DNA from 3 places in the Photobacterium sp. TLY01 genome. Region 2 is predicted to be linked to each of the others. Evidence: predicted binding sites of a transcription regulator. Region 2 holds the regulator's gene; each other region holds the start of a gene.
What was found. Region 2 encodes CRP, which controls carbon source genes, mostly activating them, when cyclic AMP is high. Its sites were predicted from a motif close to TGTGANNNNNNTCACA; they were not measured.
Positions count from the first base shown of each region.

Region 1: the regulator CRP is predicted to act here: its motif matches at 1,319-1,334, upstream of rppH (RNA pyrophosphohydrolase).
Region 3: the regulator CRP is predicted to act here: its motif matches at 1,810-1,825, upstream of LN341_RS02575 (CTP synthase).

Region 1 is NZ_CP090364.1:2,709,739-2,713,019, forward strand. Features, by position in the region: gene ptsP (phosphoenolpyruvate--protein phosphotransferase) at 1-623, opposite strand, end outside; gene rppH (RNA pyrophosphohydrolase) at 643-1,164, opposite strand; gene mutH (DNA mismatch repair endonuclease MutH) at 1,797-2,477, shown strand; gene LN341_RS12655 (DUF6482 family protein) at 2,489-2,791, opposite strand; gene LN341_RS12660 (NADP(H)-dependent aldo-keto reductase) at 2,956-3,281, shown strand, end outside.
Region 2 is NZ_CP090364.1:267,852-271,132, forward strand. Features, by position in the region: gene astD (succinylglutamate-semialdehyde dehydrogenase) at 1-333, shown strand, start outside; gene LN341_RS01255 (DUF1338 domain-containing protein) at 372-1,166, shown strand; gene LN341_RS01260 (hypothetical protein) at 1,240-1,449, opposite strand; gene crp (cAMP-activated global transcriptional regulator CRP) at 1,629-2,261, opposite strand; gene LN341_RS01270 (OsmC family protein) at 2,536-2,940, shown strand; gene LN341_RS01275 (YheU family protein) at 2,994-3,215, shown strand.
Region 3 is NZ_CP090364.1:522,589-525,869, forward strand. Features, by position in the region: gene relA (GTP diphosphokinase) at 1-846, shown strand, start outside; gene mazG (nucleoside triphosphate pyrophosphohydrolase) at 925-1,737, shown strand; gene LN341_RS02575 (CTP synthase) at 1,907-3,281, shown strand, end outside.

The DNA.
Region 1 (3,281 bases), 930 kb from region 2:
TCAAATTCTCTGTCCAGGCAGGAGGCCGGCGACACGGCTTCCAGCCGGGGCTGATTGTCATCCCACCAGGCTTTCGCAATGGCCACCCCAGTCGATGCGGCGGAACCTGTCAGATGCAGACCATCGCGCTGACCGGGCCACATTCCCTGCGCTTTGGCATGCGCCAGAATCACCGCCAGCTGTGCGGCCAGTGTCACCATGAAGGATTCTTCACTTTCAGTGAATTCACGCATATCACGTTGCTGGATCACCAATACGCCGAGGACTTTGCGCTGATGGATAATAGGGGTGCCGAAAAAGGAGCGGAAGGTTTCTTCGTTGGTTCCCGGGATATGTTTGAAGTTGGGGTGCTGGCGGGCATCGGCCACATTGACAGGTTCAGCCTGACGGCCCACCAGACCGACCAGACCTTCATCAAACCCAAGCCCGACCTGATAGGAAGGTTTGGTCAGCCCCTGGGTTGCCATGAGCATATATTGCTTACGGTGCTCATGAACAATGTAGACTGAGCAACACTCAGTCTTCATTGCCTGGCAAATACTGACGACCAGCAGATCCAGCGCCTCGAGTAATGTCGGCGCGCTGGCAACTTTCTCTACAATTTCTCTTAGCTGGGTCAGCATAAGCGTTACTTTCCCTAGGTTAACTCCGCTTGTGTTTACGTTTTAACTTGCGTTCCTTGCGCTCCTTGAAAGGCATCGCCATCGCCGCGAACTCTTTCAGCGCCCGGCGATAAACATCCCGTTTGAAGGACACAACCTGACGAACCGGATACCAGTAGCTGACCCAACGCCAGCCATCAAACTCCGGTGTATTGCCACGTTGCATATTCACCTTAGACTCATCGCATTCCAGACTCAGCAAAAACCATTTTTGCTTTTGTCCGATACAAACTGGTTTGGAATCCCACCTTACCAGACGTTTCGGTAATTTGTATCGCAGCCAATGGCGGCTGGATGCCAGAATCCTGACGTCTTTTTTGGTCAGACCCACTTCCTCATACAGTTCACGGTACATCGCTTGTTCCGGGGTTTCCCCTTCATCAATACCGCCTTGTGGAAACTGCCAAGAGTGTTGTCCATATCGTCGAGCCCAAAATACCTGGCCATGGCTGTTACAGATAACTATCCCCACATTAGGGCGATATCCATCGCCATCAATCACTGGACGACCTCAAGTAAAAATATCAATTAACAGTGATTTTTTCACAGAATGAGCCTCAGGGTAAACATTCATTGTCATCAATCACTGTTTTTTCCTACCTAGCACTCACTTTATGGATAACTTAAGGGGAGTTCGGAGGTTATAAACAAAGAAATGAGACTTCTCCCACATTTATTCACGCTTTCTGTGGATAGTTATGTGTAGAAGCTCTTTTATTGTCCATTTAATCAACAATAAAACAGGATCCTGACAATTGCCACCAGAGCAAATCAATAATTTAAAATACATTAAAATCAATACCTTATGACAAGTATCACTTAAAACCATCACGAAAACATTACCCGCCAGTCTCAGGATCATCGCGACTGGTCAAAGATCAACCACCCCAGGCTTTATCCACACCCCTCAATAAGAAATGGTCAAATCATCGCCATCAGAGCGTTCAAATACTGCGCAAAGCCCTGTATAAAAGCCCAGCTCAGACAATATTCACATTGTTCAAAAAAGTACCTGTGGATATCTTGCGTTCAGGATCCTACAACGGCACCTTGATCAAGCAGTAAGTCATTCACCCGCACAGCGCGCCAAATGTGTTAAAATGCCGAGTCAAATTGTCAAAAAGTAGCCATCCAATGCCCATTTCCAGACAACCCGCTCCGACCTCAGAATCTGAACTCCTCAGCCGGGCACAGGCACTGGCCGGTTTCACGCTGGGAGAGCTGGCTGAGCAGGCCGGACAAATCACACCACCGGATTTACGCCGGGATAAAGGCTGGGTCGGCCAGTTACTGGAATGGCATCTGGGCGCAACGGCAGGCAGTCAGCCCGTTCCTGATTTTGCTCATTTAGGCATTGAACTCAAAACCATCCCCATCAGCCACCAGGGTAAACCGCTGGAGACCACCTTTGTCTGTGTAGCCCCGCTGATTGGCTTACAGGGTGTGAACTGGGAAAACAGCCATCTCCGGCATAAACTCGCCCGGGTTCTGTGGATACCGGTTGAAGGGGAACGTGAAATCCCGCTGTCAGAACGCCATGTCGGCTCGCCGCTCTTATGGAGTCCCTCTGCCGAAGAAGAAGCCAGATTACGCCAGGACTGGGAAGAGCTGATGGAACTGATCGTGCTGGGAAAAGTGGAACAGATCACCGCCCGCCACGGCGAAGTCCTGCAACTGAGGCCGAAAGCTGCCAACAGCAAAGCGCAAACCGATGCGTACGGCGCAGACGGGCACCCGATCAAAACCCTGCCGCGGGGCTTTTATCTCAAGACCCAGTTCACCGCCGAGCTGCTCAAACGCCATTTTATGCTCTGACACAGCACGGTTCAGACATTGATGATCATGTCATCCTGACAACACTCAGGTTTGCCATCCAGTGAGAATTCATCATGAGGATCAATTGTCCTGAGCGTGATCGACTTGATTCCAAGTGGCCGCAGAAAATCCCTCACCTGCTCCATGGTCTGAAAATGCAGCATATTGTCATCTTCATCCTTTAACGGTTCCAGATGATGTTTATATTCAACTTCCATCAAATAATCTGCACGACCGGCGTAACTGGTCAGTACACACTTAGGGACTTCTTCGCCGGGTGATTTCACCCAGTGTTTGAATTGGGACAGTTTCATGATCACACCTTTTCAAGGGAACTATATTAACTATGTGCGAACATTTGCCTGCCGGCAAGGCTTGAATATATAAACGATGAGATAACTGCTTCATTTTACTGTGTCTTCTCAGTCACTCTTTCCTAGGTTATAGTCAAAGGGAATTTGCGGTCCAAGGAGGGCAAATGAAATACCATAAGATCCCCCATTCAAGCCTTGAAGTCAGCCAGATTGGCCTGGGCACCATGACTTTTGGTGAGCAGAATACTGAAGCCGAGGCACACAGTCAGCTCGATTTTGCGCTGGAGCGTGGTATCAATCTGATTGATACGGCAGAGATGTACCCGGTGCCGCCAAAGGCGGAGACTCAGGGGCTGACCGAAGCCTATATCGGCAGTTGGCTGAAGAAATCAGGCAAACGCGACCAAGTGATTCTGGCGACCAAAGTCGCCGGCCCCCGGAATGTGCCCCACATCCGTGACAACATGGCACTCGACTGGCGTAACATTCA
Region 2 (3,281 bases):
TTCGGTCCGCTGCTGCAGGTGGCGCGTTACCAGGAGCTGCCTCAGGCGGTCGAGATGGCCAACAACACCCGTTATGGCCTGTCGGCCGGTCTGGTCTCGACTGATGACAGTGAGTGGGAATATTTCATCGATCATATCCGTGCGGGCGTCGTCAACCGTAACCGCCAGTTGACCGGTGCCAGCGGCGATGCGCCGTTCGGTGGTCCGGGTGCCTCGGGCAACCTGCGTCCGAGTGCGTACTACGCTGCGGATTACTGTGCTTACCCGATGGCATCGATGGAAGGTGAGGCAACCGAACTGCCGGCACAACTGTCGCCAGGAATTCAACTGTAACTCATACATAACCCGTATTTTCGAAGGGGAACCGCATCATGGAAAGAGTGGAAAAATTGTTTGATGCCCTGTGGCAGGACTTTACGACCCGTCTGTGCCCGTCAGCGGCGCAGGTGCACGATCTGCTGACAGAGGAAGAGCCTCTGCAAAACGATCATATTGCGCTGCGCACCTTTAATCTGCCGGGTGTCAGTCTGGATGTTCTGGCGGCACCGTTTATCGCCATTGGTTACAAGCCGTGCGGCACCTACCATTTCGAGCAGAAGAAACTGTACGCTGAGCACTTCGAGCACCCGAATCCGGCTGCCCCGAAAGTGTTTATCAGTGAACTGCTGGTCGGTCAGTGCTCTGCCCAATTGCAAAACACGGTGCGTGCGCTGGTCAAGCAGATCCCTGAGGGTGCAATGAAGGATGCGTCCTTCCTCTATGGCGGCCGTTTGTGGGAGCTGGACTTTGCAACCTATGAAATGCTGGCTGCGGAAAGCGAGTATGCCGGTTGGGTTGCCGCCCACGGTTACGGTGCCAATCACTTTACCGTGAGCGTCAATCAGCTGGAGCAGTTTACCGAAGTGGCGGCAGTGAACAGCCTGCTGCGGCACAACGGGTTCAGCATCAATGAATCTGGCGGTGAGGTGAAGGGCAATCCGGAAGTGATGCTGGAGCAATCCTCGACCATGGCGGATCGTGTGGATGTGTCCTTTACTGATGGCGTACGCACCATTCCTGGCGGTTTCTATGAGTTCGCCAAGCGCTATCCGCAGGCAGACGGGGAGCTTTATCCGGGCTTTGTCGAAGCGTCAGCCGATAAAATCTTCGAAAGTACCAATATGTGATTCAGCCATGCTGAAATGCACGTAAAACAGCGGCCTTCGGGTCGCTGTTTTTTTATGTCTGAAATGCCTGATGTCAGTGCTGCTGATCCAAGGGCAGCATCCAGGCCTCGTTGTCACGACTCAAGATGCCCGAGTGCAGACCGGATTCTTGCTCCAGTAACTGGCGCGGCGACTGAAACCCTGTCATTTCTACTGATGCTGTCAGGAAACGGCCCAGAGTGACCACAGGACGGGGCGGCACCTGGCTGTGCTGCGCATTCGGGGCAAAACGTTCGATATCCATATCACTACATCCACATAAAACTGATATGCCAAATGTAGCAGTAGGATGCAGGAAGGCAACTGAAAAACTGTGAGGTCACTAGAGGAACCTGATGTAAAGCGGGTCCGGAGATTCAAATGCAAGAAAAGCCGCACAGGCGGCTTTTCTGATACTCACAATGGCTGCATCACAGCAGGTGATCAGCGTGTGCCGTAAACCACGATGGTTTTACCGTGGGCAGAAATCAGGTTCTGCTCTTCCAGCATCTTCAGGATGCGGCCAACGGTTTCACGGGAGCAGCCAACAATCTGACCGATTTCCTGACGGGTGATTTTGATTTGCATCCCGTCCGGGTGAGTCATCGCATCTGGCTGTTTGGCCAGATTCAGCAGTGTCTGGGCAATACGACCGGTCACATCCAGGAACGCCAGGTCGCCAACTTTCTGGCTGGTGACTTGCAGACGGCGCGCCATCTGCGCAGACAGGCGCATCAGAATGTCCGGGTTGACCTGAATCAGCTGGCGGAATTTCTTAAAGGAAATCTCAGCCACTTCACATGGTGTTTTTGCACGAACCCAGGCAGTACGCTCCTGGCCTTCTTCAAACAGGCCAAGCTCACCGATGAAGTCGCCCTGGTTGAGGTAGGACAGAATCATCTCTTTGCCTTCTTCGTCCTTGATAAGAACGGCAACGGAGCCTTTAACAATGTAGTAGAGGGTCTCCGCTTTCTCGCCAGCGTGGATCAGTGTACTCTTTGAAGGGTACTTATGAATGTGGCAATGAGAAAGGAACCACTCCAAGGTTGGATCTGTTTGCGGTTTACCTGGAACCATATTACTAACTTCCTCTGCAGTGTGTTGCCCAACAACGTCATTCCTTGAATTGGTGTTGGGTATAACAATATCATTGTTTGCCAACTAGGATATTCAGTCAACGGCTGGGCTGCAAGCGCATGTGAACATTCAGTCCAAGAGTTTAACTTTTTTCGGCACGCATTGCTTGATATTGGGTGACGATAAATGCACATTTTGGACGCATTACTGTGCACATGATCACACAGTTGTGACTTAGTTTTTAAATGCGGGTTTGAGGAGTAAGGAGCATCGCATGCAATCACGTGTTAAATGGGTAGAAGGTTTGACTTTTGTCGGCCAGTCAAACTCGGGCCACAGTGTGGTCATGGACGGTAACGGCGGCAAAACGGCGCCGAGTCCGATGGAACTGGTGCTAATGGCGGCTGGCGGTTGCAGCTCTGTCGATGTGGTTGACGGCCTGAAAAGTGCCGGTCAGGCCATCACCGCCTGTGAAGCCAACATCACCTCAGAGCGCCGCGAGCAGGCACCGCGTTATTTCACCTCCGCCAATCTGCATTTCGTGGTGACCGGTCATGATCTGGATGACGCGCTGGTGGCCAAAGCGGTTGGTGATTCGCTGGAAAAATACTGCTCTGTGTGCCTGATGCTGGGTAAAGGGGTCACCCTGACCCATTCTTATGAAATCGTCGCCGCTTAAGGGTGGTTCGGGAAAGCCGTACCGGTTTTCCCACTTATTTTTCGGTGAGCAGTATGATCGTTCCCTGGCAAGAATTAGACCCCGAGACACTCAATAACCTGATCGAGCATTTTGTGCTGCGTGAAGGCACGGATTATGGCGACCGGGAGCTGAGTCTGGCCCAGAAAGTGGCCAAAGTCAGACAGCAACTGGATAACGGAGAGGCAGTGATTCTGTTCTCGGAACTGCACGAAACGGTTGATATTAAACTGCGCCGGTCACTTCGCACAGAATAAAGCTGCCATAATGAAAAGCGGCAGCAGAAAACGGAAGCTGGCGCTGACTGGCAGGGCTGCAAGCTT
Region 3 (3,281 bases), 250 kb from region 2:
GAAATCATCACCCAGAAAGAGCCGAATCCGTCCCGTGACTGGCTGAATCCGAACCTGGGCTTTGTCAATTCCAGCCGGGCGCGCGCTAAAGTCCATGCCTGGTTCCGCAAGCAGGACAGGGACAAAAACATGGCAGCGGGTCGGGAAATTCTGGAGCAGGAGCTGCAGAAAATCGGCGCCACCATGAAAGATGCCGAGTCCTACGCCCTGAAACGTTTTAACGTGAACTCGACCGATGAGTTGTTCGCCGGGATCGGGAGCGGTGATCTGCGGATCAATCAGGTCATTAACCACATCAATGCGCTGGTCAATAAACCCACAGCGGAAGAAGAAGATCAACAGCTGCTGGAGCGCTTAACCGAAGCGGGCAGCAAAGCCAGCCAGAAAAAACCGCAGCGTGATGCCGTGGTGGTGGAGGGGGTGGATAACCTGATGACCCATCTGGCCCGTTGTTGTCAGCCGATTCCCGGCGATGACATCGTCGGCTTTGTCACCCAGGGACGGGGGATTTCGGTGCACCGCAGCGACTGTGAGCAGCTGGAAGAGCTGCGTCATGTCGCACCGCAGCGGATCATTCATACCGTCTGGGGCGGCAGTTTTGCCGGCCGTTACACGCTGACCGTCCGGGTCACCGCTTCTGAGCGTAACGGCTTGATTAAAGATCTGACCAACACCATGCACAATGAAAAGGTGAAAGTGGCCGGCGTGAAAAGCCGGATCGATTTCAAAAAGCAGATGGCGATTATGGATTTCGATATCGAGCTGACCGATCTCGACAGCCTGGGCAGGCTGATCCTCCGCTTGGAGCAGGTGAAAGATGTCTTTGAAGCCAGACGACTGCACTGATCTCATCCTATCGACAAAACGGGCTCCGGCCCGTTTTGTGCTAAACAACAACCCGATACAGAGCACAGGAAAACCATCATGAGCGACAAGCCCATCAGCACCTTACTTTCTATCATGACGCAGCTGCGCGACCCGCAGCGGGGGTGCCCCTGGGATCTCAAACAGGACTTTGCCTCGATTGTGCCCCATACGCTGGAGGAAGCCTATGAAGTGGCTGATGCCATTGCCGAAGAGAACTGGGGGGATGTGAAGGAAGAGCTGGGCGATCTGTTATTTCAGGTGATCTTTTACAGCCAGCTGGCGAAAGAGCAAGGTTTGTTTGATTTTGATGAAGTGGTCGGCGCGATAAATCATAAACTGATTCGTCGTCATCCTCATGTTTTTGCAGATAAAGATTTCGCCGATGAAGCTGCAATACATGCGAACTGGGAAGCGGAAAAGGCCAAAGAGCGTGCAGAAAAAGGGCAGGATGACAGTATTCTGGCTAATATCCCTAAGGCAATGCCTGCGCTGAACCGGGCCGATAAAATCCAGAAACGTTGTGCCCAGTTTGGCTTCGACTGGCCAACACTGGGGCCGGTCGTTGACAAAGTACAGGAAGAAATTGACGAGGTGATGGAAGAAGCCCATCAGGCGGTACCCAATCAGGAACGCATCGAAGAGGAAGTCGGTGATCTGCTGTTTGCTGTGGTGAACCTGAGCCGTCACCTGAAAGTGAAACCGGAAATGGCCTTGCAGAAAGCGAACCGTAAGTTCGAACGCCGGTTTCGCGAAGTAGAACGCTGTGTGCGGGAACAGGGCAGGTCGATCGACGCTTGTTCCCTGGATGAGCTGGACGCGGAGTGGGAAAAGGTTAAGCGCAAGGAAAAGTCTGTTTCAGCATCAAAGTGAGCACTAACCCGCAAGCGGACTTTTCATCAAAGATAGTGGGCTTGATTTGGAACAAAAAGCGTCTGGGTTTACTGTGATAGTTTTCACGTTGTGGCAATAAAATGTGTCTGGTATACTAATTTCCCGTCCAGATACTTTTTATCCTCTACACCAATCTTCCAGGTTAAACATGACAACGAATTACATTTTTGTGACGGGCGGTGTTGTATCCTCCCTAGGTAAAGGTATTGCTGCAGCCTCACTGGCGGCCATCTTAGAGGCCCGTGGTCTGAAAGTGACCATGATGAAGCTAGACCCTTACATTAACGTTGATCCAGGCACCATGAGCCCGATTCAACACGGTGAAGTATTCGTTACGGAAGACGGTGCAGAGACCGACCTTGACCTTGGTCACTATGAGCGTTTCATCCGGACCAAGATGACCAAGCGCAACAACTTTACCGCCGGCCGTGTCTATGAAGACGTGCTGCGTAAAGAGCGCCGTGGTGACTATCTGGGTGCAACCATTCAGGTTATTCCTCATATTACTAACGCGATTAAAGAGCGTGTGATTGCCGGTGCTGAAGGCCACGACGTCGCGATTGTCGAAGTGGGCGGTACGGTTGGTGATATTGAATCCCTGCCATTTATGGAAGCGATTCGCCAACTGGGCGTGCAACTGGGCCGTGAGCGTGCGATGTTTATGCACCTGACTCTGGTGCCTTACCTGGCCGCGGCCGGCGAAGTGAAAACCAAACCAACTCAGCATTCTGTGAAAGAACTGCTGTCTATCGGTATTCAGCCGGATGTGCTGATCTGCCGTTCTGACCGGATGATCCCGGCCAATGAGCGTGCCAAGATTGCCCTGTTCTGTAACGTGCCGGAAAAAGCCGTTATCTCCATGAAAGACGTTGACTCGATCTACAAGATCCCTCAACTGATCAAGTCGCAGGGGCTGGACGAGCTGGTGTGTCAGCGCTTTGGTATTACCGCTCCGGAAGCTGATTTGAGCGAATGGGAGCGCGTGATTTATGAAGATGCCAATCCGACTGGTGAAGTGACAATTGGTATGGTGGGCAAATACACCGAACTGCCGGATGCGTATAAGTCAGTCAACGAAGCACTGAAGCATGCGGGCCTGAAAAACCGCCTGTCTGTGAATATCAAATATGTCGATTCGCAGGATGTTGAATCAAAAGGCGTAGAAATGCTGGCAGGTCTGGATGCGATTCTGGTACCGGGCGGTTTTGGTGGTCGTGGTGTTGAAGGCAAGATCATGACCGCGCAATATGCGCGTGAAAATAACATCCCTTATCTGGGCATCTGCCTGGGTATGCAAGTCGCATTGATCGAGTTTGCCCGTCATGTGGCGGGTATGAGCGGTGCTCACTCGACGGAATTTGATGCCAAGTCACCATACCCGGTTGTGGGCCTGATCACTGAGTGGGTCGACAGCGACGGTAACGTGGAAGAGCGCACGGAAGAGTCGGATCTGGGCGGTACTATGCGTCTGGGCTCTCAGCTGTGCCACCTGGAAGAAGGCAGCAAAGCCCGTGAAATGTACG